Regions from separate parts of the Paenibacillus sp. SEL1 genome, predicted to be linked through region 1. Evidence: predicted binding sites of a transcription regulator. Region 1 holds the regulator's gene; each other region holds the start of a gene.
The links. The regulator LexA, encoded in region 1, represses DNA repair genes until DNA is damaged. The targets are predictions, from matches to a motif close to CGAACATATGTTCG.

Region 1 (10,759 bases):
GTCTAATCCGCTATTGTTGCGCAATAGTTGTATCCTCTTTTATCGTTCATTGTTCTGATCTGTATAGTATACGGAAAACGACAGGTAACAAAGAAGTTAAGCGCTTTGTTACCCGATATCAAAACGCTACTACCAATACTTTACAGTTATTCTACTGAGCAATGACGTGGGCCCAACATGAAGGAACTGGAGTTGAAAACAGGTAGCAGTGTAGTGGACATAAAGGCGCGTCTGCTGGCTTTGGAAGAGGGGGACAACAAGAGCGATATACGCTCTATATTGTAATCATAGAGGGCTGGAATGGTGCCCCAAAGATCATTACATTTTCTCGTATGGAAATACGCGCTGTATTAAACCTCCAATGATATGGAGCTTATTTTTTGTACTCGGAATATAATTTGCGCATAACACATCAGGAGGCTGCACTCATGTCTTGAATGTATCTTATTTCTGGAGTGGTTTGTTTCTTATATTTAAAACAAATAGATGGAAAAGATCGGATATATATTGCTACATCGTTACTTACTTCATTAACTTTAAAGGGGATCTGAAAAAACTTTAAAATTGTAATTCATGGATTGTTGCATTCGTCTATATAATTACATCTTTTCCCATTCTAGATAAGGTGGTAGAATGAAAAAAATAGGTATGGGAGGCGTTTTATTTGAAGTATGATAAATATAATTGGGGACAATTTAAAGAGGGAGCGTATCATTGACCCTATAAACTACGTTAACCCTCATTTCTGGAGGGTCAAAAGTGAAAACCCCTTATTCACAGTCTGTTTTACGCCATAACCAAATTTTAATGTGGCTTTGTGTTCTTTCGTTTTTTAGTGTGTTAAATGAAATGGTTCTTAATATCTCTTTACCTGATATTGCTGATGAATTCAATAAAACACCAGCCGTTACAAATTGGGTAAATACTGCCTTTATGCTAAGTTTTTCTATAGGAACAGCTGTATACGGAAAGCTATCTGATCAGTTAGGTATTAAAAGGTTGCTTCTGTTTGGAATCATAGTGAATTGCATAGGATCATTAATTGGATTTATGGGACATACTTTTTTTCCAACACTTATCTTGGGGCGATTTATACAAGGGATTGGTGCAGCTGCATTTCCTTCACTTGTGATGGTCGTAGTTGCTCGCTATATCCCAAAAGAAAACAGGGGCAAGGCATATGGCCTCATCGGGTCTATCGTAGCAATGGGTGAAGGGATAGGACCGGCTATTGGTGGGATGATTGCTCATTATATTCATTGGTCACATTTACTGCTTCTTCCTGTTCTAACGTTTGTCACTGTTCCCTTCCTAATAAAATTATTGAAAAAGGAAGTCGTATCAAAGGGTTCACTTGACATTGCAGGAATCGTGCTTATATCTCTAGGCATTGTAATGTTTATGTTGTATACAACGTCTTACAGAATTTCTTTTCTGGTGATAAGTATTCTTTTCTTCTTGATCTTTTTAAAACATATCAGACAAGTAACCAATCCTTTTGTTGATCCTTCATTGGGGAAAAATACTGCATTTATGATAGGAATCCTTTGTGGCGGACTTATGTTTGGTACCGTAGCTGGATTTGTTTCTATGGTCCCTTATATGATGAAAGACGTTCATCACTTAAGTACCGCAATGATTGGCAGTGGAATTATTTTTCCTGGAACGATGAGTGTTATTTTCTTTGGTTTCCTTGGAGGAGCACTTGTTGATAAGAAAGGTTCCTTACATGTGCTAGCAGTCGGCGTTGCATTTCTTGCCGTCAGCTTTTTGATAGCTGCTTTCTTTATTGAAATGACACCTTGGCTGATGTCTATTATTATAGTCTTTGTTTTCGGTGGTCTTTCTTTTATTAAAACAGTAATATCCACTATTGTTTCAAGTAGTTTAAGACAAGAAGAAGCTGGCGCAGGAATGAGCTTGCTTAATTTTATAAGCTTTTTATCAGAAGGAACAGGGATTTCAGTTGTAGGAGGCTTATTATCAATACGTTTTATTCATCAAAAATTTATACCAATCATTAATTTTCCATCTGCTTATTTATATAGCAATATGTTATTGATTTTTATAGTGGTCATTATAATTAGCGGGATTTTAACTGTTATTGTATATAGACGTTCAGTTTCAGATTCCTGATAAGAGCAGAAAAGGATTACATGCTGAAAATGATCGCATCCTCACGTTTGAAGTAAGTGGATACTCTAAATAAATCAAAAGCTCTGCTAACCTTAATTGGTTGGCAGAGCTTTGTTTGCTGATCAGTTTGATTTTACTAGAGATGGCAACGCAAAGTGTGCGTACAAGATGGTATTATTTCAAATTCAGCCTTGTTACAGAAGGATAGGCTAATTTGAATGCTTAAACTTATAATACCAAAAAATCGCTTTTTCATGGGCTGTGGAAAAATTAGAATATAGCATAGTATCAACTCCGCCGATAACAAAGTTATTTTTAGCATAGAATCGACAAGCTAAAACATTCACATCCTGTGTTTCAAGCATAAGACCAACAAGGTTATTCTGCTTAGCCCACTCGGTTGCTTTACTCAATAAGGCTGCTCCGATTCCCTTGTGTCTCCAGTCTTTAGCGACGGCAATATCCTCAATTAGAGCAAAGCGATTCCAATTAGTACAAAGTTTAATTTGCCCAACACAGTCGTTCTCATCATAATATAAAAAAATAGATTTTCCTTGTTCATCAATATAACTGATGTCAACGTCATCATCCTCATACTGTTTAAAATATGGTTCGGGGAAACTTTCTTCTATATATGTCCAATTATCGTTCTCGTATTTAGGTATAATCCTTCCTGACACAATAAAGCCGTTATTCTCATTTGACTTCTTAAAATCTCCCATATTCGAAAGTAACATTTTAATTATCATGGCTTGTCTCCTCCTGGTTTAATTTCTCTATGCACACTATTCTAAAAGAGAACCACCTTTTCCTGTCTGTTAGATTTATAAAAAGAGCAAAATTGTAGCGACTGTTCAACTATGTGTGATATTCTACGATCTCGTCCGCTTGCTTCAACGATTCATAGCAGTAGTTAGGTGTAGCGTTTAACACAAAAAAAAGCAGGAAGAATCCTTCCTGCTTTTGCTTGAAAACGATTATTAACGTCTGCGTTGTCTATCATTCACGCTAAACAGATTAACAGCCAGTGCGTTACCTCTTGCACGCGCAACGGCTCTTTGATTCGAACGGATGTTTGATCTTCTTCTTCTCAAATCACGTCTGCAATGTCTTCTGCTCATATGATCACCTCCCTTCAAGGAAATGAAGGTACGGATGAATCTTAGTGGTGTTTATGCTTACGCTTGGAAATTTTGATATTCAAGGCATTGGTTGCTAGTGCATTTCCGCTTCCTGTTTTAGCAGCTGCGGCTTGAAAGACTTTAACGACCAGATATCTGTTTTTCCCGATGCGATGCTTATACGTTTTAACTCTATTTCTGATCATCTGCATATCTCCTTTGCTTAGGTCTGCTATATACTATGTCAATTGTGATAGTAATGTATCAGCATAAATCTATTAAAAGCAAAAAGAAGCTGGTACCTATATTACTAATGGTTAACAAAAAACTCATGCGAACCTGTCTTCGCCATTTCAACTTTACGTTGCAGGAGAATGTTACAGGCAGGTCGGCATGAGTCTAATAGTGTAGATAAATAATATGCAGTTTAGTATGAAAATTATTTACTATTAAGAGTGTTAAGTTTTTTCTCGTAGTACGCCTCTTGAGCAAGAATATGATTCAGTTGTTCAGAGAGCTGTTTATATTCTTGGCTGTCTTCTGGGTAATTGTTTCTTTCGGAAATTACAGCTTCGAGTTGCTTTTCTAAATACCTGAAATGGATAAGTATTTGTATGTACTGAATACGATCGTAGGTTGTTATGTGTGATTTCTCTTCTGCATACAAATGATCCATTGTTGGTACTACACAGCTTATGGCGATAAATATCACAACAAACGCTGAAATTATAATTTTTTTCATTTAATTCCTCCTACAGAGCTATGAGTAATTAATATACCATATTTATCTAAAACAAAGAAAGATCTATTAGTTTTGCCCATAACAGTATAGCTGCTCAAGATCAGTGGGTGATTATTTGAGATGAGGAGGCTGATTTTATAGTAGAAACAATAGGAATAGGTTGCTGAAATGAAAAAATAGTTGTGAGATACATAATAACAATACAAAACCGGCTTGCCCTAGGCAGCCGGTTTTGTATTAGTGGTTAGAATAACGGGGAAGAAAGAACGAGAAATCAGTGGAAGTCCCGGAAGAGTCCTACAACCTTGCCCAAAATGCTAACGTGTGTCAGGCGAAGCGGTTCAAAGGCTGGGTTTTCAGGTTGAAGCCGGATATGATCTTTTTCTTTGTAGAAGGTTTTAACTGTAGCTTCGTCTTCATCTGTCATAGCTACAACAATATCGCCATTATCAGCGGTCTGCTGCTGACGTACGATTACATAGTCTCCGTTAGCAATCCCAGCCTCAATCATGCTTTCGCCTACAACAGATAACATGAATATTTTATCCTCACCAACAAAGTGTTGGGGAAGAGGAAAGTAATCTTCAATATTTTCTGTCGCCGTAATAGGAAGGCCAGCAGTTACTTTGCCGACGACGGGGACACGACTAATGGAGTAATTAATCAAGTTGCTGTTATCCGATTCGTCTTGACCGAGTAACTCAATAGCCCGTGGTTTTGTAGGATCGCGTCGAATGAGTCCTTTTTTCTCTAAACGATCCAAATGACCGTGAACCGTAGAACTGGAGGCCAATCCGACAGCCTCGCCTATTTCGCGTACAGAAGGGGGGTATCCCTTTAGACGCACTTCATTGCGGATAAATTCAAGAATGGCCTGCTGGCGGCTCGAAATCTTAGACATACCGTATCAACCCCATTTAGTAACGTTTGGGAAAATTATAGCATAGAACCTCCGTTCGTACAAACATAAGTTCTAAATAATCCCTAAAAATAATCACGAACTTTTGTTCTCTTTTCTATTGAACAAAACAAATGTTCGTGTTATATTGTGAAAACATAAGAACAAACGTTTGGAGGTCGCAGCCAATGATGAAATATAGCACTTATCAAAGTATTTTTCCGATGAATTCAGAAAATTTGCAGGAGACCCGAAAAGAGGGTAGAGCGCATTTTATGCAAATTATTACTAATACTCTTTTACTTAAGCTTCTTATTTTAGTGATTGTTGCTTGGATTGCAGGGGCAGGTGTACTTACGGTTTTCGCGGCACCTTCAGCTTCCCAGGAAGAAGTGACTAAACTGACCGTACAACCTGGAGATACGTTGTGGGAGATTGCCGCAAATCATAAACCGGAACGAATGGATACACGGGTATATATAGAAGGAATTGTGCGGATTAACGGTTTAGAGGATCGGGGAGTACAGGCAGGTCAGGTACTCAAGCTTCCTAACTTCTGACCTATAGACTATTAGAGCTTGTCAGGGAGCGTAATGCGGGAGCCTTGACAAGCTCTTTTCTACATGTCAAAGTGTATTATATCTTTGCTTTTATGGAGGGGACATAATTTGGATATAGACAGCTTAGTACAGCGCATTAATGAATTAGCGCGTAAAGCAAAATCTGAGGGATTGACGGAAGAGGAAGCCATAGAGCGCGCCAATCTTCGGGAAATTTATTTAGGTAACATTCGCCGTAATTTTCGGCAGCAGCTTGAAACAATTGAATTTGTGGACGATGATACGTCGAAGGGAAATGACGGGCTGAAGCATTAATGTTGTTAAAGCGCCCAAGCCTGCAATTTGCCTTTTGTTTTAGGTACCGTTCTCGGTATCTATATAGATCAGCTTTGAGGCAATTGTTTTATTGTAATATATCTGGGAAGGAATTGAGAGATGGCCCGATCATTTGAAAGAAAAGTACGCAAAAACACAGCGCATTTAAATAAATCGCGCAAAAAGCAAGGCATTCAAACCATTAACGGCGCAGGTTCTGCAATGGATATTTTCCGTGGCCGTAACATTACTGTGCCAATTATGCTGGCTGGTCTTTCTGTATTGTACATGCTTATGAGTTACTTTTTGACTAAAACCGGTATGCGAGGGATGGATTGGCTTGTATTCGGCCTATACTTGATGCTGGCTGTTATCTTTTTCATCCGTCGTCCTTATTTGAAAGTGGGAAAGGATACTCTCTATATGCTGAAAGGTGGTAGAGAACGTCCAATGACGGCTGGGGACATGAAAGCCATCAAGATTGAAAAGGGTTACGTAACCGTTGAAAGAAAAGGTAAGGGCGGTAATTTCATTTTCACAAAATCATTAGGTCGCTATGACACGGATGCCATTGCAGAGCGACTTGAGAAGTTTGCGCTATCCAATCAGATACAGGTGGACAAGAAATAACTGATTTAGCCTGTAGCTCTTTAACAAAGGCCGTATGATGTTATTTCATATAACATGCTGCGGCCGCTTGCTTAATATGGGCACACATAACGATTCAAATATTTAACCGAGCAAATAGGTGTACATATACTGTGGAAAGAGAGTGGATAATTCAGATGACGATTCAGGCGGTAATGTTTGATCTTGATGATACCCTTTTATGGGATGAACGTAGTGTAGAAGAGGCATTTGATGCAGCGTGCCAAACAGGCTCCCGTGAAGCAGGCGTTGATCCGAAAACTCTGGAGGAAGCGGTACGTAAGGAAGCACGCGCTTTGTATGAATCCTATGAAACCTTTAGTTTTACTCAAATGATCGGCATTAACCCGTTTGAAGGATTGTGGGCGAATTTTACAGCAGGTGAGCAACCTGAATTCCGCCAATTGGAACAGTTGGCCCCTGTTTATCGAAAGGAATCATGGCGCAGAGGACTCCAGCAACTAGGGATAGATAATGAGAAGTTGGCGGAAAAGCTGGCTACCCAATTTGCTTCGGAAAGACGCGCGCGTCCACATGTATATGAAGAAACGTTTGAGATTCTAGAACAATTGAAGGGACATTACAAACTGTTATTGCTGACAAATGGCTCCCCTGATCTACAACAGGAGAAACTGGATGGAGTTCCTCAATTAGCTCCTTTTTTTGATCATATTGTCATTTCAGGTTCTTTTGGTCGAGGCAAGCCTGATCCGTCTATATTTCAGCATGCTTTGGGGCTTCTTGGTATTGAGCCTGAACATGCTTTAATGGTAGGAGATAAGCTGACGACTGATATTCAAGGAGCGTTGGCAGCAGGTGTACACTCGGTGTGGGTGAACCGGAACGCTAAAACCAATACCACAGAGATCAAGCCGAAGTTCGAAATCAAGCATCTGTCTGAATTGGACGGAATTATTCAAACGTTAAAGTAAGAAATCCATAATCTTTAGAAACGAGTATTAAAAAAACTCCCTTCGCTCGATTGTTACAGAGTGGTCAAGACCCCATTTTATAGACACTAAAAAAAGACCCTAGGCTATAAGCTGCTTCCGATACTCTTTCGGAGGCAGCTTATTTAACTTTCGTTGTGGTCGACACTGGTTGTAAAATTGGATATATTCTTTTATTCTCCTTTGTGCCTCGTCCATATTTCGGATATCATATGGGTAGAGCCCTTCCGTTTTGAGATGCGAGAAGAAGCTCTCCATCGAGGCATTATCATAACAATTGCCTCGGCGAGACATGCTGATTCGGGCGCCAACCTTTGGCAGCATGTCGTGGTACGCATGGGACGTGTACTGGAATCCCTGGTCGCTGTGAACGATGAGGCCAGTCACGTCTTTTTGCTGTTTCCAGGCTTGTCGAAACGTCTGTAAAACCAGTTCGTTATCATTTCTATGGCTCATCTGGTACGCGATAATTTCGTTATTGAACAAGTCTTTAATCGCAGACAGATATAGCCAGCAATCCCCCACACGATATTGCGTGATATCTGTGACCCATTTTTGGTTAGGTTTGGCCGCCTTGAAATCCTGTTTTAGCAGATTTTTCGCCACACGACCTTCTGTAGAAGAAGCATAGTTACAGCGATGCTTCCGGCGAATTTGTGAGCGGATCCCCAAGACCTGCATGAGCCGGAGTACCTTTTTATGGTTCATCCAGACTCCATGATCGTGCTGCAAAAATAGTTGAATTTGGCGATAGCCGTAGACTCCGTTATACTGCTCATACACTTTCTTCACAAGAGCTTTCGCGTCCTGATCCCGATCAGTTCCTCTCCGTTTTAAGAAGGAGTAATATCCACTTCTAGAGACCTTAAACAGCTTACAGAGTTCGCTAACTGGATACTCTTTAGCGGCCTTCTCAATCGTTACATACTTGTGCTCCTCATCTCCTGCATCCAGATTTCCAAACACTTTTTTAGCATATCATTTTCCCGTTTTAACTTTTGGACGTACCTGTCCTGGTCCATATATTCCTTCCGTCGTCCTCGTTGGTCCATAAGTCCGAATTCACCGAGTTCCTTGTACTTCCGCATCCATTCTTTCAACCGATGTCGATCTGCAATCCCGAACTTCTCCATGAGTTTACGATATGTCCAACCTTCTTCGATATGAAGCCGTATGGCCTCTACTTTGGTTTCAAACGTATATTCTTTAAACTTCTGTCCTTTTTTCGCTGGCATAAAAAATGCACCCCCTAGAAATTCATCGGATAAACCAGGGGTTTATTCCAATGTCTATTCTAAGGGGTGCACTTCAAGAGCAGAGGGAGTTTTTTTTATTCACACAAGGATAAATTCGTAATTATGCTTTAATGAAGGTTGGGTCTTCATACGGCTCGGCAATCCAGCCATTTTCTTCGATGAACAAGCGGATTGCGACGATCTTTTGATTCTCCATTAAAGTGAAGAAGTGAGGTATATTTTCAGGTACGGAGATAACGTCCCCCGGTGAAAGCTCTACATTAAAATAGCCGATCTCTTCAGGGCCTTTAATGATGAAGATGCCTTTACCAGCGACAATGGCACGGATTTCATCCTCGGTGTGGGTGTGAATTTGCTCAAACTTGGCCAGCAGCTCGTCCAAATTCGGCGTTGCTTCAGATAAAGTGATAACGTCCCATATTTTATATCCGCGACGTGCGGCTAAATCCTTGATTTCGGGTTCAAATGTTTGGAGAACAGCGGCCTTTTGATCATCTGTTAAGGTAAAGTTCTCTTGCAGCTCCCCGGACAATTTGGAAGCATCCCAATGTTCATACAATATCTCGTGACTCTCCAGAAATTCGCGTACTTGTGCTTCACCGCTAATTCGTTCGTTCGTATTACGTATTAAGATTTCAGCCATATGCTTATTCCCTCTTTTCCACTTGGATTAATGATGTATAAAGAATACCATGTCTTGAAACGTTGTACAATACAGGATTTCAACATTTTATAATGCAAATGACTATAGCTAAAAGGTCAGGGTTAAGTACGTTCTGTAATGCTACAAATTATAAAAATGGATTAGAGAAGTCGTTTTTACAAAGAACAACCTGTATAAAACGTATGTTTTTACTTCAATCTATCTAAATGATACGGTTTCTGCTAAACTAGGATTTAACGTTTTGCGGGGGTGAAGAAATTTGGATAAAGTTAGCTTGCAGGATGCATTACAACGAAGAATACTCCTTCTTGATGGGGCCATGGGCACCATGATTCAACAGGAAGACCTTTCCCCCGTTGATTTTGGTGGGGAAGAGCTGGAGGGCTGTAATGAAATGCTGGTCTTAACGAGACCAGATGTCATTCAAGGGATTCATGAAGCTTACTTGGAGGCTGGGGCAGACCTAATTGAAACGAATACATTTGGAGCAACATCCGTCGTTTTGGCGGATTACGATATACCAGAACGTGCCCGTGAAATTAATCTGGTGGCAGCCAAACTGGCGCGTAACGCGGTGGATAAATACAGCACTGCGGGCAAGCCTCGTTTTGTAGTAGGAGCTATGGGTCCAACCACGAAAACCTTGTCTGTCACAGGTGGTGTTACATTTGCTGAGCTGATTGACAGCTATCAAGAGCAGGCCTTGGCGCTTATTGAAGGCGGCGTGGATGTGCTCCTTTTGGAGACCTCACAGGATACGCTTAACGTCAAAGCTGGAAGCATCGGAATTCGGCAGGCTTTTGAGCAGACAGGTATCGAGCTTCCGCTAATGATTTCAGGCACGATTGAGCCTATGGGAACGACGTTGGCCGGACAAAATATCGAATCCTTTTGCATATCACTTGAACACTTACATCCAATTTCGATTGGATTGAATTGTGCTACAGGTCCAGAGTTTATGCGTGATCATATTCGCTCTCTGTCTGAAATGTCCTCTGCAGCTATTAGCTGTTATCCAAATGCGGGCTTGCCCGATGAAAATGGCCAATACCATGAATCGCCTGATTCATTAGCACGTAAAATGGCTGCTTTCGCTGAAAAAGGCTGGCTGAATATTGCTGGGGGTTGTTGTGGTACCACGCCTGAGCATATTCGAGTTATGAGTGAAAGTATGGCGCAGTTTGAGCCACGTCCGCTGGTAGGTCATCATCCTCCTGCCGTATCAGGCATTGAGCCTGTATATATTGAACAGGACAATCGTCCGTATATGGTTGGTGAGCGAACGAATGTTCTAGGCTCCCGCAAATTCAAGCGTTTGATCGTGGAAGGCAAATATGAAGAGGCATCTGAAATTGCCCGCGCTCAGGTAAAAAGCGGAGCGCATGTCATTGATATTTGTGTGCAGGACCCGGATCGCGATGAAATGACGGATATGGAAGCGTTTTTGAAACTGGTTGTAAACAAGGTAA
Region 2 (10,759 bases), 680 kb from region 1:
CCAAAAAAATAAACAGCCCACCGCACAGCGGGAGTATAACATGTATAAACACGGGCATAGCCCCCTTTTCTAGGTGAAAATACTTATGTAACAGCCTATGATCTGTCGGGGACAGCCATGACAAGCATGGCCGAGCTGTTTTTTTATAGAACGATAATTTTTGTAGTATCTTCACAAGCTTTAAAAGCGTGACGTCGATATACAGGCGGGCAGTAGCGGAGCGGTTCATTTGAATCTGGAGAAGCGCCAGCGTTCGCCTTTGCAACGGGATTCTTACCTTTAAATGTGTTACCTAATTCCAAGAATCCCGTTGCAACAGCGATCGTAAGATCAAATGAACCGCGGAACCGCGCCCCTATCGAACAACGTTTTAACACTTTGAGTAATCCAAGAATGGGAGTGAAGGATTTTGCCTTCAGTAATATTAGAACGCAGCCGTAAAAAAAGGCTGGAGCACGCACACCCTTGGGTGTTTAAAAACGAAATAGCCAAGATTGAGGGTGACCCAGAGGCAGGCGATTTGGTCAGCATCGTTAACCATCAGGGGCGTTATTTGGCGACAGGTTACTATAATCCGGCTTCACAAATTACAGTACGTGTGATGTCCTACGAGCCGCTGGAAGCAATGGATCAAAACTTTTTTGCCCAACGCTTTCGCAAATGTCTGGAGCACCGCGAACGTTTTGTGACCGGGGGAAACGCTTATCGGTTGGTGTACGGTGAGGCTGATTTTTTGCCTGGACTGATTGTAGATCGATTTGGTGATGTGTTGGTCGTGCAGTTGTTAACGCTTGGCATGGATCGGCGCAGGGAAGAAATCAGGGATGCGCTCGTTGAAGTAGTGGGTCCTGTTGGTATATATGAGCGCAGTGATGTATCCATCCGTGAGCTGGAAGGATTGGAACAAACGAAGGGTCCTTTATACGGTGATTGCCCGCGTCATGTGGTGGTGACGGAAAATGGCCTGCAAATCAAGGTTGATATCGTAGAGGGCCAGAAGACGGGTTATTTCTTTGACCAGCGTGAAAATCGTGCGGCCATAGCACCATTGATGACAGGTTGGGGAGTACGTAGTGGAATTACGCTACAAGAAGTAGCTGCAGACTCAGGAGATGCGGACACAACGGTCTTGAAGCCAGTGAATAAAAGTGGTAAGGTTGTTGAATTCCCATTCTGGGATGGCGCAACCGTATTGGAATGTTTTTCACATACGGGAAGCTTTACGCTTAATGCATGTAAACATGGTGCTAAAAAAGTAACATGTCTTGATATTTCTGAGCATGCGATTGAAAGTGCGCGGGATAATGTCAAGCTGAACGGTTTTGAGGAACGCGTCGAGTTTGTCGTCGACGATGCTTTTCAATATTTGCGCAATCAAGTGAAAGGTGTAGAGGAACGCAATGCACGAGCCGGGGGCAAAGGAGATACATCCAAGCCGCTGACAGCAGGTGGCGGACGCACCTTTGATGTGGTCATTCTCGATCCGCCAGCCTTTGCCAAAACGAAGAACGCTGTCAAAGGAGCTACACGTGGGTATAAAGATATCAACCTGCATGGGATGAAGCTTGTCAATGAGGGTGGCTATCTGGTGACAGCGAGCTGTTCGTTCCATATGCGGCCAGAGCTGTTCTTGGACACTATTAAGGAAGCGGCGGCAGATGCCGGCAAAATCCTTCGTCTGGTAGACTGGAGAGCGGCTGGTAAGGATCATCCTCAAATTTTGGGTGTGGAGGAAGGCCATTACTTGAAATTCGCCATCTTTGAGGTGCGCAGCCGGACACAGCTTTAGGTTTCATACAAAGTCAAAGTCAATCGCCTTTTTGGTGATTAAATAGGTAAAATAGACTCATTTTAGGTATAAATCAGTCCTGTAGAGAAGGCATGCACCAAGCCAACCTGCGGGACTGATTTATTTTTAGGGGGAGGATGAATTGCTACAACATGGCAAACGTACGTTCTTTTCTCCCTTGCCTGATATGCTATACTGTTTAATAGAATGTTGTTCGTTGGAAAGGAGGCCGCATCATGTCGGTCCGCTTGTTGATTGGCCGCTCTGGCAGTGGTAAAAGTACGTTAATCCGCAATGAAATGACGTCTATGTTACGCGAGGAGCCGCTAGGTAAGCCTATGCTGTTACTTGTACCGGAGCAATCGTCATTTGCTTCCGAGCATGCGTTACTTACAGAAGCCGGAAACGGTATTCAGGGGTCGGTGCGCGCCCAAGTGATGGGATTGCATCGTCTTGCCTATTTAGTTATGCAGGAAACCGGGGGTTCAGCACTGGTGCCTGTAACGGAAGAAGGCAAGAAGATGCTTTTATATAAAATTATTCGTCGTCGAAAGGATGAACTGAGCTTGTTTAAGGATTCGGGAGACCAGCTCGGCTTTGTGGATCGGTTGAATACATTGTTTACGGAGCTAAAGCAGTATAGAAATGATACTCGGTCCGTACCCGAGCAACTGGAGCGAATGAACGCTGTGGGAGAGTCAACTCCGATTTTGCGCGGCAAGCTCAAAGATATCAGTCTAATCTATGAGGATTTTGAACGAGAGCTGACGCTTAAATATATAGACGGTGAAGATACGCTGCGCATGCTGGCAGAACAGATTGCGGAGTCTTCCCTTGTACGTGGAGCAGATATTTGGATGGATGGATACCGCAGGTTTACACCACATGAATACAAGGTGGTGGAGCAACTTATGTTGCATGCCTCTTCGTTGACGGTGGCGCTGACTTGCAACCGCAGCTACGAGAGCGGACAGCTTCCGCATGAGTTGGATTTGTTTCATCCCTCAGCGGCTACGTATGTAAAGCTCAAAGGAATGGCGGACGAGCTGATGATAGAGACGCAGACACAATTACTGCGCCCTGATCCGCTGCCGAGATTTAAGGAGCGTCCAGCGTTGGCATATTTGGAGGCTAACTTTGAACATCGTACAGGGTTGCGGAATCAGGAACAACGGATGCGGTTGCAGCAGCTACGAGAGCAGTGGACAGAAGAACAGCCGGAGGGCATAAAACTGTACACTGCGGCTAATCGCCGTGCAGAGCTGGAAGGGGCTGTACGCGAAATGCGCCGTCTGGCCCGAGATGAAGGCGCGCGTTACCGGGAGATGGCTCTGTTTGTACGTCATATTGAAGATTATGAGCCATGGGTGGAACCGATATTCAAACAGTATGAGGTTCCAGTATTTCTGGATCAGCGAAGAAGTGTATTACATCATCCTTTGGTGGAATTGATTCGGGCTTCGCTGGATATCGTGCAGCGGCGCTGGCGGTATGAGGATGTATTCCGTGCGGTCAAAACAGACCTTCTACTGCCGCTGGACGGTCGGGTGAGCCGCGAGGAGATGGACCGTTTGGAAAACTATGTTCTAGCCTGCGGAATACAAGGCAGCCGTTGGACAGATGGTCGGCCGTGGCAGGCTGTGCCCAGCTTGTCACTGGAGCTGGAGGAGCAGGAACGGAACCGTAGGCGGGATGAAACGTTGGATTTGATGGAGCTATGCCGGGATGTGATCGTTACGCCTTTACGTGCGTTTGAGAAACGTGTGGGCAAGGCACGAACTGCACTTGAGAAGTGTGAAGCGGTATATCTGTTACTGGAGGATGCAGAAATCGGCCACAAGCTGGACGGCTTCATTCATCAGGCAGAGGAAGCAGGAAAACCTGAGCAGGCGAAGGAGCATCGTCAGGTATGGGATGCAGTGCTTGAACTACTGGATCAAATCGTCGAAATGATGGGTGATGAGAGGCTGGATACCTCTTTGTTTGCGGGTGTGCTGGAAACGGGATTGGCCGAGTTCCGTATGGGACTTGTTCCGCCGGCTCTGGATCAGGTTCTGGTCGGAAACACGGACCGTACGCGTGTATCCGGTATTCAACATGCCTTTGTGCTAGGTATGAACGAAGGTGTGATGCCGGCTGTGTTCCATGAGGACGGTGTGCTGAATGAGCAGGAGCGTACGGCATTAAACGAACGAGGCGTAGAGCTGGCGCCGGATATGACAAGACGTCTGTTGGACGAACGTTTTCTCGCTTATACGGCCCTTACCTCAGCCGGTAAAAGCCTGTGGATGAGCTATGCAGTTACTGATGAAGAAGGCAAGTCATTGTTGCCGTCTGAGTTAGTACGACATGTGCGGCACCTGTTTCCTAGTCTGGACGAACGTCCGTTGGCTGGATACCCTTTGCCTGGGGATGCTTGGACGACGCAATGGGAGTATGCTTCTCATCCGTCCGAGGCTTTGCCGCAGCTCATTGCGCAATTACGGCATTGGCGACGTGGCGGTGACATTTTATCTCCTTGGTGGGAGGTATATAACTGGTATGCAAGCCAGCAAGGGCGTGAGAAGGACAAGCTGCGTCAGCTGTTGACCTCACTTTTTTATGAGAACCATGCCGAAATGCAGAAGGAAACAAGCCGCCGTCTGTACGGTAGCAAGCTGCGTACCAGCGTATCTCGTATGGAACGTTTTGTGGCATGTCCATTTTCGCACTTTGCCTCTCACGGTCTTCGTTTGAAGGAACGTCAAATGTATCGCCTGAAGGCCCCGGATATCGGACAATTATTCCATGCAGCGCTTGGAGAGATGGCGATCAATCTGCGTAAACGCAATGTCAGCTGGGGCAGTCTCAGCACCGAGGAATGCCGACAAGAGGCGGAAAGTACAGTGGAGCGTTTGGCTCCTCGTCTGCAAGGCGAGATTTTAATGAGCTCTAAGCGGTATGGCTACATTTTGCGCAAATTGAAAGACATCGTGAGCCGTGCTTCGTTGATTTTAGGTGAACATGCGCGAAGAGGTAGTTTTGAGCCGATTGGGCTGGAGTTGGACTTTGGACCGGGTCAGCAGCTTCCTCCGTTAAGCTTCCGGTTAGATAACGGCGTTGTGATGGAAATTGTCGGACGGATTGACCGTGTAGATGTGGCAGAGGGAGAAAAGGGGTTACTTTTGCGTGTCATCGATTACAAATCTAGCCAAAAGGATCTCAAGCTGCATGAAGTGTACTATGGCCTGTCCTTGCAAATGCTCACCTACCTGGATGTGCTGCTGAATGCGGCGGAGGAATGGTTGGGCGAGACAGCTTATCCAGCGGGTACCCTGTATTTTCACGTCCACAATCCGATGTTGCAGTCGCCTAACGGTCTTAGCGCAGAACAGGCTCGTCAGGAGCTTTTGAAACGTTTTAAGATGAAGGGATTATTGCTTGCGGATCGGGATGTAGTTGGACAAATGGATACAGCATTGGACAAAGGATATTCCTCTATTTTACCTGTTGCGGTGAAAGCAGACGGCAGTTTTTATAGCAGTGCTTCGGTTGCTTCGCCGGAACAGTGGGACAGCCTGCTAGCTTCGGTGCGTAATAATATTCGGACGATTGGCACACGGATGACAGAGGGCGATGTGGCCATTGAACCTTATCGAATCCAGCAAGAGACGGCTTGTACCTTCTGTTCTTTTAAGCCTGTATGTCAATTTGACGACAGTCTGGAGGGCAGTGGCTACAATCAATGGGGTAAACCCGGTAAGGATCAAATCTGGAATCTGTTGGGTCATACACAGGAAGGGAAAGGAGGAATGGACCAATGATAGGCACGTCAAACACTAAAGACATGCCGAAGCCGGAAGGCAGTATGTGGAGCGATGACCAGTGGCGTGCCATTTCGGAATCGGGTAACAACATGCTGGTCGCGGCAGCGGCAGGGTCTGGTAAAACAGCGGTGCTCGTAGAGCGTATTATTCGTAAAATTGTCGATCCTCAGCTTGGCTTCAGCGTGGATCGGTTGCTGGTAGCAACCTTTACGAAGGCTGCAGCCGCCGAAATGCGTCAACGGATACGCGAAGCGTTGGAACGTGTGTTGGAACAGGAACCGGAAAGTGAGCATGTACGCCGTCAGCTGTCGTTGCTGAATCGGGCCTCGATTACGACGCTTCACTCATTTTGTATGGAGGTCATCCGCAGGCATTATCAGGCCATTCCTCTTGACCCTGGTTTTCGGATTATGAATGAGCATGAGACAGAATTGCTGCGTCAGGAGCTTCTAGAAGAACTGTTTGAGGAGAAATATGAGGCTCATGATGAAGGCAGTACATTCCGCAGACTGGTCGACTGGTTTAGTGGAGAACGCACCGATGATGCAATGTACGTGCTTGTTCAGCGGTTGTATGATTTTTCTCAAAGTCATCCTTGGCCAGAACATTGGCTGCGGGAGACAGCGGCAGCATTTCGTGTACAGGATGTAGCCGCTTTGGGAGAGACTCCCTGGGTTCGCAGCATTTTGGCGGATGCCGTACTTTCTTTGCGCGGAGCAGCGAGCTTGCTTGAACAGGCGCATGAAACAGCTATGCAGCCCGGCGGTCCTGCACCTTATGCCGTAACGCTGCAAGAGGATGCGACGATGATGAAGGGATTGCTGCAAGAGCTGGAGACACAGCCGTGGGCATCTCTATATGATCATTTTCAGGCAGCTGCCTTCGGTAAGCTCAAGCCGGTCAAAAAAGATCAGACTGAGCCTGCATTGCAGGAACGGGTTAAGACGCTACGCGAAGCAGCCAAAAAAATGATTACAGATATGAAGGCTTCCCTGTTTGGCAGGAGAGCAGAAGCCTATTGGGAGGAGCTACACGCCGCGGCTCCGCTGATGGACGAATTGGTAGAAACCGTGATTGTATTTGGGGAACGATTTCAACAGCACAAGCAGTCAAAAGGGTTGGTGGATTTCGGGGATTTGGAACATTATTGTCTGAAAATATTACGACATCCTGATTCTACTCCGTACAAGCTACTACCTTCCGACGCTGCACTCGAATACAAGGCGCAATTTGACGAGGTGCTGTTGGATGAGTATCAGGATACGAATACCGTACAGGAAGATATCGTTAGGCTGGTATCACGGGAGGAACCGGGTAACCGTTTTATGGTGGGCGACGTGAAACAGAGTATTTATCGGTTTCGGCTGGCGGAGCCGGGTCTGTTTTTGAATAAGTATCAACGGTACGGCATGCAGGAGCAGGAAGATGGCTTTTTAGTTGATCTGGCGCGTAATTTCCGCAGTCGGCAGGAAGTTGTCGATGCGGTCAATTTGGTGTTCCGCCAGATTATGAGTGTGGATGTGGCGGAAATTGAGTACGATGAACGAGCCTGGCTGGTACACGGCGCATCCTATCCCGACCCGTCGGATCAAGACACCGCATCTGTATATGCACCTGAGCTGCTCTTAGTTGATAAGGGTGGACAGGGTCTTTCCGAGGCTTCGGAGCTGTCCGAAACGGGGGACGAATCTGCTCTACAGGAAAGTGAGCTGGCTGAGCTTGCGGAGCTAGAAACGGCACAGTTAGAGGCTCGTGCGATCGCGCAACGGATTAAAGAACTGACCGGAGACACTGGACAACCACTGTTGATTTACGACAGAGGATTAAAAGCGATGCGCCCGGCAGCCTACGGCGATATCGTCATTTTGCTTCGTTCCGCAAGCGTGTGGGCCCCCCTAATTGTAGAGGAACTGCGGCTTGAGGGCATTCCGGCTTCAGGGGAGCAGACGACAGGCTTTTTTAAAGCAACGGAAGTTGAGGTGATGTTATCTCTGCTGCACATTATTGATAATCCGCAGCAGGACATCCCGCTTGCATCCGTGCTTCGTTCGCCGATTGTTGGCTTGACCGAAGATGAACTTGCACAAATTCGGTTGGAGAAGCCGGATGGATTATTTTATGACGCATTGCTGGCGGCGGCAGAAGCTGACCCACTGGAAGAAAGTGAAAAAGGGATCTCAGCTGACATCATGGAGTTGGATCTTTTCCCTGAGGACTCTTTATCTTCATCTGACTTTGGTAATAGAAATGACGGGAATACGTTATCTGCCCGACTACGTTCATTTTTGCGTAATTTGAAAGCCTGGCGGCAGGAAGCCCGACAAGGAAGCTTAAGTGCATTGATTTGGAATGTGCTGGAGGAAACAGGATATCTGGATTGGGTCGGTGGACTGCCTGGCGGCTCACAGCGTCAAAGCAATTTGCGGGCGCTATATGACCGAGCGAGACAGTATGAGACTTCTACGTCCAACCGAGGATTGTTCCGATTTCTGACTTTCATTTCCCGTCTACGGGAGCGAGGCGGTGATTTAGGATCCATTAGCGGGGGGACTGAACCCGATCAGGCTGTCCGTATTATGACCATTCATAAAAGTAAAGGACTTGAATTCCCTATCGTGTTTATTGCTGGGACAGCAAAAATGTTCAATCAGCAGGACCTCAATGCGCCGTTTCTTATGCACAAGGAGTTGGGGTTTGGTCCTAAATATGTGGAGGAACAAAATCGTGTCAGCTACCCTACGCTGCCTAATTTAGCGATCCGCCGACGCTCACAGCTGGAGCTATTGGCTGAGGAAATGCGGGTGTTATACGTGGCGCTTACGCGTCCGCGTGAAAAGCTGATTATGACCGGAACCGTGAAGGATCTCGCTTCGCGCGCAGCGGGTTGGGCACGTGCCAAAGAACATACGGAAACGGTCTTACCAGACTATATGCTGGCGGCAGGCCGCAGCTATCTGGACTGGGTAGGTCCTGCTTTGATTCGGCATCCTTCTGCTACTTTGTTGAGGGAAGCGGCAGGCGATCAGGATGGGTACTATCACAGGCTGGAACATATGCCGGGAACAGACTGGTTATTTAAAATCGTCGCCTCGGAAACACTTTCCGGCTCTCGTGTGAACTCAGATCATGAGGAAGAGGTGTCGGGCGAAGAGCGCCAAAAGAAGACAGAAGCACTGAGAAATGCGGAGCTAATCGACTTGAACGAAGAGAGTGAAACGGATATTGAAGCTGCTCTTTCCTGGATCTATCCGTATGAACGGGCTGGCAAGACGGCAGCCAATACATCGGTTACTGAGATGAAAAGATGGCTGGAAATGCAGGAAATGGGTTCGGACGATTGGCTGAATCTATCTAACTCTCTACTAGCAGAGTCACCGGAGGATCGGGAGGATTCTCACACTGGGGGAAGTCAATTACACTTGCGCAGACCTAAGTTTATGGGGAATCAGCGACTGACTCCAACGGAACGAGGAACAGTCTATCATACGTTGATGCTGCATTTGCCATTAGATGAGGGGATGAGCGCCGAAGTTATTGAGGAAACCAAGGCTCGTTTGCTCAATCAGCGTATGTTACTGGATGTTCATGCAAAGGCGCTAGATACGGATAAAATATTACGCTTTTTCACTAGTGAGCTGGGTAGCAGAATGCTGGGGGCATCCCATGTTCAAAGAGAGCTTCCGTTTACTTATACCATGCGGGCAATCGATTACTGGAACCACAGCTTACCATCGATGTCACCAGGACAAGAAACAAGTTCGGAAGGTGGACAGGACGGCGATAAAGTGCTGATGAACGGGATTATTGACTGTCTATTTGAAACTCCCGAAGGACTCGTGCTGGTGGATTATAAAACAGATCGGATATCTGAATATCGTACACTGTCCCATTTAACAGACCAATATCGTTTTCAATTGGAGCTGTATGCCCGTGTGATCGAAGAGATTACAAGCAAAAAGGTCGCTGAGAAGTGGCTGTATTTTTTAGAAGCTGGAGAGAGTGTACAGCTGTAGTTATATAGATAGGGAGAGGAGGAATAGCATGCGGATTTTGCATACAGGTGATTGGCATTTGGGCCGCACGTTGGAAGGACGCAGCCGTTTGAAGGAGCAGGAGGCGTTTTTGGAAGAGTTGGCGAAAATGGCTGACGATCAGCAGGCCGATTTGATTATGATGGCTGGAGACGTATATGACTCAGTCAATCCTTCGGCCGCAGCCGAGCAATTGTTTTATGAAACGTCTGCCCGTCTTACGGCTGGAGGAAGACCACTAGTCGTCATTGCGGGCAATCATGATCAGCCGGAAAGGGTATCCTCGGTCACACCTCTGGTGAGCGGGCGTGGAATTACATTGTTGGGACTGCCCCATGGGGAAGCGGTACGCATTCGTACACCGCGAACGGGTGAAATGGCATGCATTGCAGCCTTGCCATATCCATCCGAGTCTCGTCTGAACGAGCTATTGTCTGAAGACGGGGATGAAACAGTCTTGCGCGAGGCATACAGCCGCCGTGTGGGCTTGCTGATGTCACAACTGGGTACAGCATTTCGGCCTGACACCGTTAATTTGTCGATGAGCCATATTTATGTGCTCGGCGGGCTGGAGTCGGATTCGGAACGTCCGATTCAGGTCGGGGGGGCGTATACCGTAGATCCGTCTGCTTTGAGCATTGGGGCACAGTATACGGCTCTAGGACATTTGCATCGTCCCCAATATGTGAAGGGAGACGGGCTGATGCGTTACAGTGGCTCGCCGCTGGCTTATAGCTTTTCCGAAGCCGGACAAGCCAAATCGGTTACGTTAATTGACGTGGTTGCTGGCAAGCCTGCTCAGGTCGAGGAACTGTATATCACCAGTGGACGCCCATTAGTGAGGTGGCGCGCACGGGGAGGTCTGGAGGAAGTATATCGCTGGCTGGACGAAGGATTGGATGCCGATGCCTTTATTGATCTGGAAATTACGCTGGATGAAGCGATGTCGATGGGAGATATTCAGCGGCTGCGCAAAAGCCGTGAAGGCATCATTCATATTCGCCCCATGTATCCAGAAATGGCTGCCGCACAGCTGGAGCACCAACGATCAGAACTGCCAGTGCATGAGTTGTTCCGGGCATTCTATCAGCGGCAGACAGGTGGAGCACAGCCAGATGACGGATTAGTACAGT
Region 3 (10,759 bases), 870 kb from region 1:
TAAATAGCTATTTAAGAAGACATTTTGGAAGGCAAATTCGTTTGCAGGTATTCCAGCGCATGTCCTCCCAGCCATCCCTTGACTAGCTCCTCAGGGTAATGCTTCAGCAGCAGTTCTGCAAAAACCGGATATTTACCCGAGTGCTCCAGCCCTTGCACATGGTGCTCGATACCGTCAAAATCAGACCCAAACATCAAATGCCTTTCCCCGCCTAATGAACAAATATGCTCAATGTGCGGTAGCAGATCCTCAGCGGTTACCGTACCCTGCTCTTTGAGAAACATCGTGACGAAGGTCAAACCAATCCGTCCGTTACGAGCGATCAGTGCACGAATCTGTTCATCCCGTAGATTACGGGGATGAGCACATCTCGCAAAGGCATTCGAATGCGAGGCGATGGGTGGTAGAGCAGCCTCCTCCAACACCTCCCAGAAGCCCTGTACGGACAAATGCGACACATCTAGCAGCAGTCCCAGGTCATTACAGCGATTGACCAAATCACGCCCCTTGCTAGTCAGCCCGCCTCCTCTATGTTCCATAATGCCGTCAGCCGCCCAGTTCGCATAATTCCATGTCAGCCCAATCAATCGTATTCCCATTGCATAGCACAATTCTGCATAAAACGGGCTCCCTTCCAGCGCATCTACCCCCTCCAGTGAGAGCAAAGCCCAAGGTGCCCATGTATGATCCGTCCCCTTACCATCCACATACGTTAACTTTTCCGTGCGCTTCTCTTCTCCTACCTGTTTTACTTGCTCCATCTGATGCACTGCGGACGTATTTTTACACTTTGCCAAGTCTTCCTTCCACAGCAATGGTCTCAACCCACCTGAGATAGAGGTAACATGCTGCCTGAACAGCTCAATTTGACGAACCACATGCTCAAACCTTGGCATGCCCAATACCTGTGAAATATATATAGCAAACGTTTGCAACCGCACGTTACCTTCTAGCAAACGTTCTTTTGTGACATCAAGCGATGGATGACTGAAATCGATCTGCGCATCGAGCTGCATTTTACATAACACATCACAATGAAAGTCAACAACAGGCCAATTCACTTTTAGCTTATCATTCATGCATCTTACCTCCATTTATAGATTGAAGCACTACAAATTTATTTTAAAAAATCATAGTAACAGACTCACAATGCAAAAAAGCCCGTTTACAAATCGTAAACAGGCTCAGGCAACTTACATTTATTATCTTGGTTCTACAATCAATTTGATCGCAGTCCGATCTTCTCCATCAATAACAATGTCTGTAAAAGCAGGAATACAAATCAAATCCACTCCGCTTGGTGCGACAAATCCCCGGGCAATGGCTACCGCTTTAATGGCTTGGTTTAGTGCACCCGCTCCAATCGCCTGTAATTCTGCATTTCCGCGTTCACGCAGTACTCCTGCGAGTGCGCCTGCAACTGAATTGGGATTGGATTTTGCTGATACTTTTAATACATCCATAGTAAGTACCTCCCCTGGGAATGATGATGGTTTGATTCCACTATTAGATGTTATTCGAGGGTCAGCAAATAATTCCTGCTTTTTGGTGACAGTTTTCCTTATTCTTTCCTTAAGTAGCTCACAAAAAAGTTAATCCATCCGCCATTCATCTTCTTTAAGTCTGATTTTCTGAATTTTGCGGGCTTTTCCATCACTGTCATTCAGTTCTACGCTGATGGCATGAAAGTGCCATTTGCCCATGTCCACTTGAAAACGTACCGGAAGCTGGGTCTGGAATTTCTGTAACACAGCCTCTTTCTGCATCCCAAGCACTCCCTCATAAGGACCTACCATTCCCGCATCTGTCTGATACGCAGTTCCTTGTGGCAAAATCGTATCGTCATTACTCTGTACATGTGTGTGCGTACCTACCACGATTGAAGCACGTCCATCCAAATGCCAACCCATAGCGATTTTTTCCGAGGTTGCTTCGGCGTGAAAATCAACTAGGATATGCTTATGTTTTTTCCGTAGTTCATCGACAATTTCATCTGCTGCACGGAATGGACAGTCAATAGCTGGCAAAAAGGTTCTACCTTGCAGATTAACAATAGCCAGCTCTTTACCTCCACCTTTTACAACGGTATACCCCCGGCCTGGTGTTCCTGGTGGAAAGTTAGCCGGGCGGATGATCCGTGGCTCATCATCTATAAAATCAAATATTTCCTTATTGTCCCAAGTATGATTTCCCATCGTAATCCCATGAACGCCCCAATCAAAAAATTCTCTGGCGATGGCTGGGGTAATTCCTCTTCCCGAAGCCGCATTTTCTCCGTTCACGATAATAACATGCGGGTTGTATTTTGATTTTAGCGAAGGGAGATTCTCCCTCAATGCCTTTCTGCCTACACTGCCGACGATGTCTCCAATAAATAATACGTTGATAGAAAGCCCTCCCTAGTCTGCCTTACATAATGAAAAGTGGCCCTACAAGCAGCGGCCACTTTTCATTGAAATGCTTTTATTTTGCGTATTCTACCGCACGGGTCTCGCGTATAACGGTAACCTTGATATGTCCCGGGTAGTCCAGTTCATTCTCAATCGTTTTCGTAATATCGCGGGCCAGTCGGAATGCTTCCGCATCATCAATTTTCTCTGGCTGTACCATGACACGAACTTCGCGTCCGGCTTGAATCGCGTATGATTTTTCAACGCCTTCAAAAGATTCGGAGATGCGTTCCAGCTTCTCAAGACGACGGATGTACGTCTCTAGCGTTTCACGCCGCGCTCCCGGTCTTGCTGCTGACAGGGCATCTGCCGCCCCAACCAGCATGGCGATCACTGAAGTCGCTTCGCAGTCGCCGTGATGTGAAGCAATGCTGTTGATGACGACCGGGTGTTCCTTGTACTTCTTCGCCAGTTCCACGCCAATTTCAACGTGCGATCCTTCCACTTCGTGATCCAGCGCCTTCCCGATGTCATGCAGCAATCCTGCCCGTCTTGCCAGTACAACGTCTTCGCCCAGTTCCCCGGCCATCAGACCTGTCAAGTATGCAACTTCCATCGAGTGCTTCAATACGTTCTGTCCGTAACTCGTACGGAACTTGAGACGTCCCAGGATCTTGATCAAATCCGGATGCAAGCTATGCACGCCCACCTCAAAGGTGGCCTGCTCACCATACTCACGGATTCGTTCGTCCACCTCTTTACGGGATTTTTCCACCATCTCTTCAATACGAGCCGGATGTATCCGTCCGTCCGCTACGAGCTTTTCAAGCGCAGTACGCGCAATCTCTCTACGAATCGGATCAAATCCGGACAAAATAACAGCTTCCGGCGTATCATCAATAATGAGGTCGATTCCTGTAAGGGTTTCAAGTGCACGGATATTACGGCCTTCGCGCCCGATAATCCGGCCTTTCATTTCTTCGTTCGGCAATGTGACAACAGAAACCGTCGTTTCTGCTACATGATCTGCCGCACAGCGTTGGATGGCCAGTGTGATGATTTCACGAGACTTTTTGTCCGCTTCTTCTTTGGCCTGCTGTTCAATTTCTTTAATCATCTGAGCTGTTTCATGACGAACTTCCTGCTCTACGTTGGTCAGAATAATACTTCTTGCATCCTCCATCGTCAGATTGGAAATACGTTCCAACTCAGTTACCTGACTCTTGTAAATCAAATCAATTTGCTGCTGGGTTTCATCGATTCGTTTCTCTTTGTTGGCCACTTGTTCTTCTTTGCGTTCCAGCGATTCCAATTTTTTATCCAGCGATTCTTCTTTTTGCAGCAATCTTCGTTCCTGTCGTTGAATTTCATTGCGACGTTCACGAGTTTCTTTTTCAGCTTCGGCACGAATGCGGTGGATTTCATCTTTCGCTTCCAATACCGTTTCCTTCTTCAGCGCTTCTGCCTCTTTTTTCGCGTTCTCCACGATTTGCGCGGCAGCTTCTTCCGCACTGGAGATCTTAGCTTCTGCAATAGATTTGCGAATAAAATAACCAATCCCGAACCCAAAGAATAACGCGGCTACAGCAACGAGAACGAACCAGATCGCAGTCATCATACTGTTCACCTCCCCGTTGGTTCCTCCAAGGCATTCCTTGGGACTTTTTGCAATTGTCACATTTACTTTGATCGTCAAACTAAGACAACGACACAAGGTCGTTTCATTTCATATGCACATGCTTTCACATGTACAATTCCGCCTGGCATAGCGGCATCACTTGTTATTTGGCGATGAGAACTCACCCGTGGATTCCGCTTTTTTGGAAGGAAAAAGGGCGTTCCACAAGTATCGTTTCATATATATTTTATTATTTGACAAATGGCATTGTCAAGGGAATGCAAACATTAGTAGACTACCATGCAGCTTTCCCTGTAATAACTAGCTCATCCTATCCGTTCATACTAGTCAAAGGTTCAGCAGCCGTTTGGCAACTATTCCTCCCACTGCAACAATTCCTCGTCATCTGAAGCAACGTCATGCTCGGCCGCAGTGAGATGATTGACCACTCGGCGTGTCATATCCCCCGAATATCCGCGTCTCATGAGAAAAGGGTAGGTTTTCCTTTTTTTCTCTATTATATCACCACGTATCTGATTCCATTTCTTACGTCCGACCGTCAAAGCGCTCTCCCACTCCTCATTATCGGTGATCTCACCTAACGCTTCGCCAATAGAGGCTTTAGAGATGCCCTTCTGACGAAGTTCTTGCCTAACCCACATCTTCCCCTTACGTTGGCTAGTTATGCGCTGCCTTGCCCATTGGCGGGCGTATAAATCATCATCTACGAGTTGTTCCCTTTGCAGTCGAACCATTACTTCGTCAATAACAGACTGATCCAGTTCTTTTTGTAACAAACGTTGGGCAATTTCCTGACGTGTGCGAGGCTTTCGCCCCAAATAACGAAGCGCAAGTACATAAGCCTGTTGCTTTTCATCTGCCAGAACGATATCTTCCAGTTCTTTTTTATCAAATGACGTTCCTTTGAACATATTGTACTTGATCATTACATCTTCTAATACAGACAGCGAATACGGACCAAAATGAATGATATACCTTCCACGTTTGCGTCCCTGTCCCTGCTCTACCCTAGTAATCATCAATTCCTCATGATCCGGAAAAAGAGAAATCCCTTGTTGCTTATTTGCTTCCGAAGTGTGTTCATCTTCATCGTCCAACTGCAATACATTTCCCTCACTTTGAAATTCACGAAAGCAGCCTTTGAACACCTGCTACGCAAAGTTAGATTCCGCTGACAAAGCAGACTTTAAGTTGATGCAAAAATGCCCTGCACAACTGTGCAGGGCATCAGGATCATGCTATTCAAACGGCCGGTGCCATAACCCCGGCCCCAGTTCACAAACCAGGATTCACCAAGCTTTATTCAAGCTCCAACAATTCCTGTTCTTCCTTCGCTTGCTGTGCCAACTCTTCTTCTGTAGGCGGAGCAACCGTCGTAATCAAATTGCTGGCCACCCGAATTTTTTGTTCGATCGTACTAGCAATATTCGGATTTTCCTTCAAAAATTGTTTAGCATTCTCACGTCCCTGACCAAGGCGCTCACCTTCGTAGGAATACCAGGCTCCGCTCTTGTCGACAATGTCATGCTCCGTACCGATATCGATCAAGCTACCTTCTTTGGAAATACCCTCACCGTACATAATATCCACCTCAGCCTGACGGAAAGGAGGGGCAACTTTGTTCTTCACGACTTTAATACGTGTGCGGTTACCCACAATGTCGTTACCCATTTTCAAACTTTCAATACGACGAACATCCAAACGTACCGTAGAGTAAAACTTCAAGGCACGTCCACCTGGTGTTGTTTCAGGGTTACCGAACATAACACCTACTTTTTCACGTAGCTGGTTAATAAAAATAGCAATGGTTTTCGACTTATTAATAGCTCCAGAAAGCTTACGCAATGCCTGAGACATCAAACGTGCTTGAAGACCAACGTGGGAATCTCCCATTTCGCCTTCAATCTCTGCCTTGGGCACAAGTGCCGCTACGGAGTCAACAACTACAATGTCTACTGCTCCACTACGTACAAGGGCTTCGGCAATCTCAAGCGCCTGCTCTCCTGTATCTGGTTGCGATAGTAACAACTCATCAATATTGACACCCAGCTTGCTTGCATACGACGGATCAAGCGCATGCTCGGCGTCGATAAAGGCGGCTTGTCCGCCTGTTTTTTGCACCTCTGCGATAGCGTGAAGAGCTACTGTCGTTTTACCGGATGATTCCGGTCCGTATATTTCAATAACCCGGCCTCTTGGAAAGCCGCCCGTTCCTAACGCAATATCCAAAGCAATCGAACCACTGGGGATCGTTTCCACTTGCATATGGGTAGACTCACCCAACTTCATAATGGAACCTTTACCAAATTGCTTTTCTATTTGACGGAGCGCCATATCCAGCGCAGCACGACGATCTGACAATAAACTCACATCCTTCATTGTTTGTACTTTAATAATACCTTGTTTTGACACGCTTGCCAAGCATTTTTTCGAACATACATTCGTTTTTTTTATTCGTACAACTCTCTTCTATAATTACACCTGTCTCTTAAAACAAAAAAAGAACCGCTGGCAAAAGGCTTTGCAACGGTTCTTCCGATAAGATGATTATACCATGAATATCTATCTAAAACAACTCTACGAGTCACACTGTACATAGATGTTTAAGAGAGTTTCTCGTTCTCTACCAGCCTGCGCCACAATCTGTACAGGATTGCTTTAACTGATCGCAGTCGGATTGTTTCACGGTTGCCACTCAGTCTCAGTTCATGTACTTCCGTTTCCTTGTCGCGTTCAGCAATGCCAATATACACTAGACCGACTGGCTTCCGTTCGGAATACCCAGGCCCAGCTACACCAGTAACTGAAAGTCCAAAATCGCTATCCATGATCATTCTCGCCTGCTCTGCAAGCACAAGGGCTACTTCCTTACTCACTGCGCCTGGCGCATGGTCCCCTTCCAAATAATCATAAGGCACGTTGAGTAACTTCATCTTCATTTCATTGGAATAGCACACGATGCCACCTTGAAACATAGCAGCACTGCCAGGTATAGAAGTAATTTGTTCCATCAGCATTCCACCTGTACAGCTTTCTGCCGCACTCACAGTGAGTTCGCGTTTGGCCATTAGATCTACGATAACCTTCTCCAGCGCAACATCCTCGCTTGCATACATATACTCCGGAAGACGCTGCTGAATTTCTACTTCCGTAGCTGTCAGCTTAATTAATGCTTCACTTTCGCTGGCCGCCTTGGTGGATATACGGATCGTGACTTCCCCTTCCTTGGCATAAGGAGCAATCGTAGGATCTGTCTGGGATTGGATCAGATCTAACAAATGGGTTTCAAGAGCTGACTCACCGATCCCTGCAAATTTTAGCATTTTCGAATAAATTGGCATTTCCTCACCGCTCAATGCCTGCTGAAGCAACCAAGGTTTCGCATGGTTTGCAAACATGGGTTTGAGTTCCTTAGGCGGTCCAGGCAAAACTACATAAAATTTACCGTCCTGTGCAATCGCGTCGCCCACAGCTAGCCCTGTCTCATTTTCAAGCGGAGTAGCACCTTCAATAGAAAGCGCCTGCCGGCGGTTATTCTCGGTCATTTCTACCCCACGGTTACGGAAAAATTGATCTAGCTTGTCCATTGCAAGACGATCTATGTGCAATTTCCGCCCCAATACAGCCGCTATCGCCTCTTTCGTCAAATCATCCTGAGTCGGCCCCAGACCGCCGGAAAACAAAATAATATCCGCACGCTTCTGAGCAATTCTTATCGCTTCCTGAAGCCGATTTATGTTATCGCCAACCACAGTCTGAAAATATACATCGATTCCAATTGTAGCCAGCTCTTGTGACAAATATTGAGCATTTGTATTCACTATTTGTCCGAGCAATAACTCTGTTCCTACTGCAATTATTTCAGCTTTCATCAATTCTTCCTCCTGTACTGCGAATATTATGGGAATTATATAAAGAAACAGCAATAAGTTTAGTCCCTATTGCTGTTTCCATAAAATTTATCCTGTTAAACTTTGGAGGAGCTCAGCAAATGGATATTTTTCACGAAATAATCAATACCCGAATAAATGGTGATCAACACTGCTGCCCATATCGCTATTAAATCAAACGGTATACCAAGAAAAACAAACGGGAAATTATTAATGAGCAGCGCTACAATAGCAACGATCTGGATGATCGTCTTTAATTTGCCCCAATTGCTTGCAGCAACCACAGACCCATCCAGTAAGGCAATCTGACGCAGCCCCGTAACCGCAAACTCACGGCTAACAATCACAACGACAATCCATGAATCAATTTTCCCCATTTCTACCAAGGAAACCAAAATAGCGGTTACCAAAAGCTTATCAGCAAGGGGGTCCAACAGCTTGCCCAAATTGGTGACCATATTATTTTTACGTGCCAAATATCCGTCAAGACCATCCGTGCTGGCTGCTACAAGGAAAATGATAGCCGCAATCAGCTGATTATACGGCAGCTTGAAAGCTCCGATCTCAATCGGCGGCGGATAAAAATCAAAGTCCACCAGCAAAGCCAGCATCATCACCGGGATAAGGCAAATCCGCGTTATTGTAATTCTGTTGGGTAAATTCACAACACACTCTCCCCTGATTATCGTACTTGATTACAAATGGCAGTTTTCGGATTAAATTCAATCCTATGTAAATCGCTTTCGACGAGCGCTATACACCTGAATTGTCTGCATTTTCGTTACAAGTATAATATGGCGCAAAACGCATGTCAAAATAACCTGCCGCACATCAAGCAACGTTTTTTCCTACAAAATATATGAGGGAAAACGGCTTTATTTCATGTTTGTAAATTGAAGCTCCAATGGCAAATCAGCTTTACGTAGCAATTGAATGATCGCCTGTAAATCATCCCTGTTTTTTCCGGTCACTCGGATTTGATCACCTTGAATCTGACTTTTGACTTTTAGCTTGGAGTCCCGAATAAGAATATTAATTTTCTTGGCATTATCTTGATCAATTCCCTGCTTAAGCGAAAGACGCTGACGCACTGAACCTAGAGAAGCGGGTTCCAATTTGCCATACTCCACATTTTTAAGGGACAGACCTCGTTTGGCCATTTTAGATTGCAAAATATCAATCACCGCATTCAGCTTGTACTCGTCTTCCGATGCAATCGTAAGAGCTTCTTTCTCAAGCTTGAGGCTACTTTTGCTATCCTTGAAATCAAATCGTGTTTCAATTTCACGCTCCGTCTGATGAACCGCATTTGTTAACTCCTGCATATCCATTTTGGAGACGATATCAAATGAATTTTCTGAAGCCATCGTTTCACTTTCCTTTCCACAACAAAGTTCAATATCTAATTATAGGCTAGTCATTTACAAAAATCCAATAATCCGTTGACTAAAAAGGCGTTCTTGCCAGTTTTCCTGACAAAAACGCCTTTATTTCAATTACGGTCAAAATATCTAATTATGGCTTCGTGTTGGAGTTCGGAACATATCCAAAAGTCCAAGCACAATGTGAGCAAGACCAAAGCCCAGTATGCCATAGCCCCATGCATTCGGTGTCAGATAATAGCCCAGTAAACTGACAATGATACCGAGCCCAGTCACAATCCAGCTGACGGTCATAACGTATACACCTCACTTTGCGGAAAATGAAATGACTGCCTTTCCAGGAATTACAGTCATTAGTATTTCCTCACACCAAGGCGTTTATTCACCATCAGTAGTTGTAGAATCTGTACCACTTTGTGCTGAATCCGTACTGCTACCTGTCGTAGAATCTGCAGGTGAACCCGTCACTCCTGCACTCGTTCCGGTCGAAGAAGCTTCTCCTTGCTGGATCAGTACACGTGTAGTCGACTTATTATCTGTTATCGGTTGACCTGCTACGGAAATATCTGTGGCAGAAGACCGTCCTGATTTGATATATAAACCTTCCGGACCAATATCGAAAGACATGGCATCTCCACTTTTAGTCATACCGTAGCTCAGCTTTTCTCCACGGGAATTTTGTCCCTTGTACACTTCAAGCCAGCTTTCACCCGTAGCTTTAATATCAACCTTGGCTGTGGCTCCCGTTGCACTGGAAACTTTGAAAATCGTCGTCTTGCCTTGCTTGCCGTCCTGTGCCACAGTTACACCTTGTTGTGGTGTAGTCGTATCCGGCTGCTGTCCAGTATCTGGAGTAGTAGCATCCGTATTCCCCGTACCATCTGGCTGAGTTTGTCCGGTTTGCCCCGCATCAGGAGTCTTCCCACCAGCACCATTTGGAGCCGTCGTTTGACCATTGTTCGGCTGTGTCGTAGTGGTATCAGGAGTAGACGTGCTTGGCGTTGTACTTGGTGTTGTAATCGGCGTTGTGTTTTCTGCTGTTTTTGGAGTTGAATGGTTGTTGCTCACCCAATAAGCATAAATAACCCCAACAATGAGAACTAGAAAAAGCCACATTAACGCTGTAGGCAACCATTTAAGATTACCAATCGTGGCGGGACGGCTGGAGCGTTTCTGTGTAACAGGCTCCATGACTGCTTCCGGCTCAGGTTCAGGCACATTGCTTTGATGCCCTTCCAGAATCTCATCAGGGTTCAACCCGACCGTTTCAGCGTATGTTTTAATAAAAGCTCTGACATAAAAGCTTCCCGGCAGCACTTTGTAATCGCCCGTCTCAATGGCTTCCAGATAACGTTTGCGTATCTTCGTCATTTCCTGAACATCGTCAAGGCTCAATCCTTTTTGCAGCCGGGCCTCCTTTAATTGCTGACCCAGTTCTGACATGTCATCATCTCCTTG

Region 2: addB (helicase-exonuclease AddAB subunit AddB) is a predicted target of LexA. The motif match lies at 1,946-1,959, and genes of this name have one in related genera.
Region 3: recA (recombinase RecA) is a predicted target of LexA. The motif match lies at 6,460-6,473, and genes of this name have one in related genera.

The regions. Positions count from the first base shown of each region.
Region 1 covers NZ_CM137723.1:5,197,919-5,208,677, reverse strand. Annotated here, with positions in the region: gene ACYCSE_RS23785 (hypothetical protein) at 1-24, opposite strand, end outside; gene tet (Tet(L)/Tet(K)/Tet(45) family tetracycline efflux MFS transporter) at 760-2,136, shown strand; gene ACYCSE_RS23775 (GNAT family N-acetyltransferase) at 2,346-2,885, opposite strand; gene ACYCSE_RS23770 (hypothetical protein) at 3,117-3,257, opposite strand; gene ACYCSE_RS23765 (hypothetical protein) at 3,299-3,463, opposite strand; gene ACYCSE_RS23760 (hypothetical protein) at 3,697-3,999, opposite strand; gene lexA (transcriptional repressor LexA) at 4,274-4,900, opposite strand; gene ACYCSE_RS23750 (LysM peptidoglycan-binding domain-containing protein) at 5,089-5,457, shown strand; gene ACYCSE_RS23745 (DUF896 domain-containing protein) at 5,566-5,772, shown strand; gene ACYCSE_RS23740 (hypothetical protein) at 5,893-6,402, shown strand; gene ACYCSE_RS23735 (HAD family hydrolase) at 6,558-7,352, shown strand; gene ACYCSE_RS23730 (IS3 family transposase) at 7,452-8,336, opposite strand; gene ACYCSE_RS23725 (helix-turn-helix domain-containing protein) at 8,291-8,605, opposite strand; gene ACYCSE_RS23720 (1,2-dihydroxy-3-keto-5-methylthiopentene dioxygenase) at 8,727-9,269, opposite strand; gene metH (methionine synthase) at 9,550-10,759, shown strand, end outside.
Region 2 covers NZ_CM137723.1:113,021-123,779, reverse strand. Annotated here, with positions in the region: gene ACYCSE_RS00540 (Na/Pi cotransporter family protein) at 1-52, opposite strand, end outside; gene ACYCSE_RS00535 (class I SAM-dependent rRNA methyltransferase) at 410-1,789, shown strand; gene addB (helicase-exonuclease AddAB subunit AddB) at 2,026-5,592, shown strand; gene addA (helicase-exonuclease AddAB subunit AddA) at 5,589-9,608, shown strand; gene ACYCSE_RS00520 (exonuclease SbcCD subunit D) at 9,637-10,759, shown strand, end outside.
Region 3 covers NZ_CM137723.1:4,325,891-4,336,649, reverse strand. Annotated here, with positions in the region: gene ACYCSE_RS20320 (dipeptidase) at 12-1,079, opposite strand; gene ACYCSE_RS20315 (stage V sporulation protein S) at 1,203-1,463, opposite strand; gene ACYCSE_RS20310 (TIGR00282 family metallophosphoesterase) at 1,593-2,387, opposite strand; gene rny (ribonuclease Y) at 2,464-4,008, opposite strand; gene ACYCSE_RS20300 (regulatory protein RecX) at 4,383-5,132, opposite strand; gene recA (recombinase RecA) at 5,329-6,390, opposite strand; gene ACYCSE_RS20290 (competence/damage-inducible protein A) at 6,633-7,901, opposite strand; gene pgsA (CDP-diacylglycerol--glycerol-3-phosphate 3-phosphatidyltransferase) at 7,997-8,584, opposite strand; gene ACYCSE_RS20280 (YajQ family cyclic di-GMP-binding protein) at 8,795-9,286, opposite strand; gene ACYCSE_RS20275 (hypothetical protein) at 9,431-9,595, opposite strand; gene ACYCSE_RS20270 (helix-turn-helix domain-containing protein) at 9,680-10,744, opposite strand.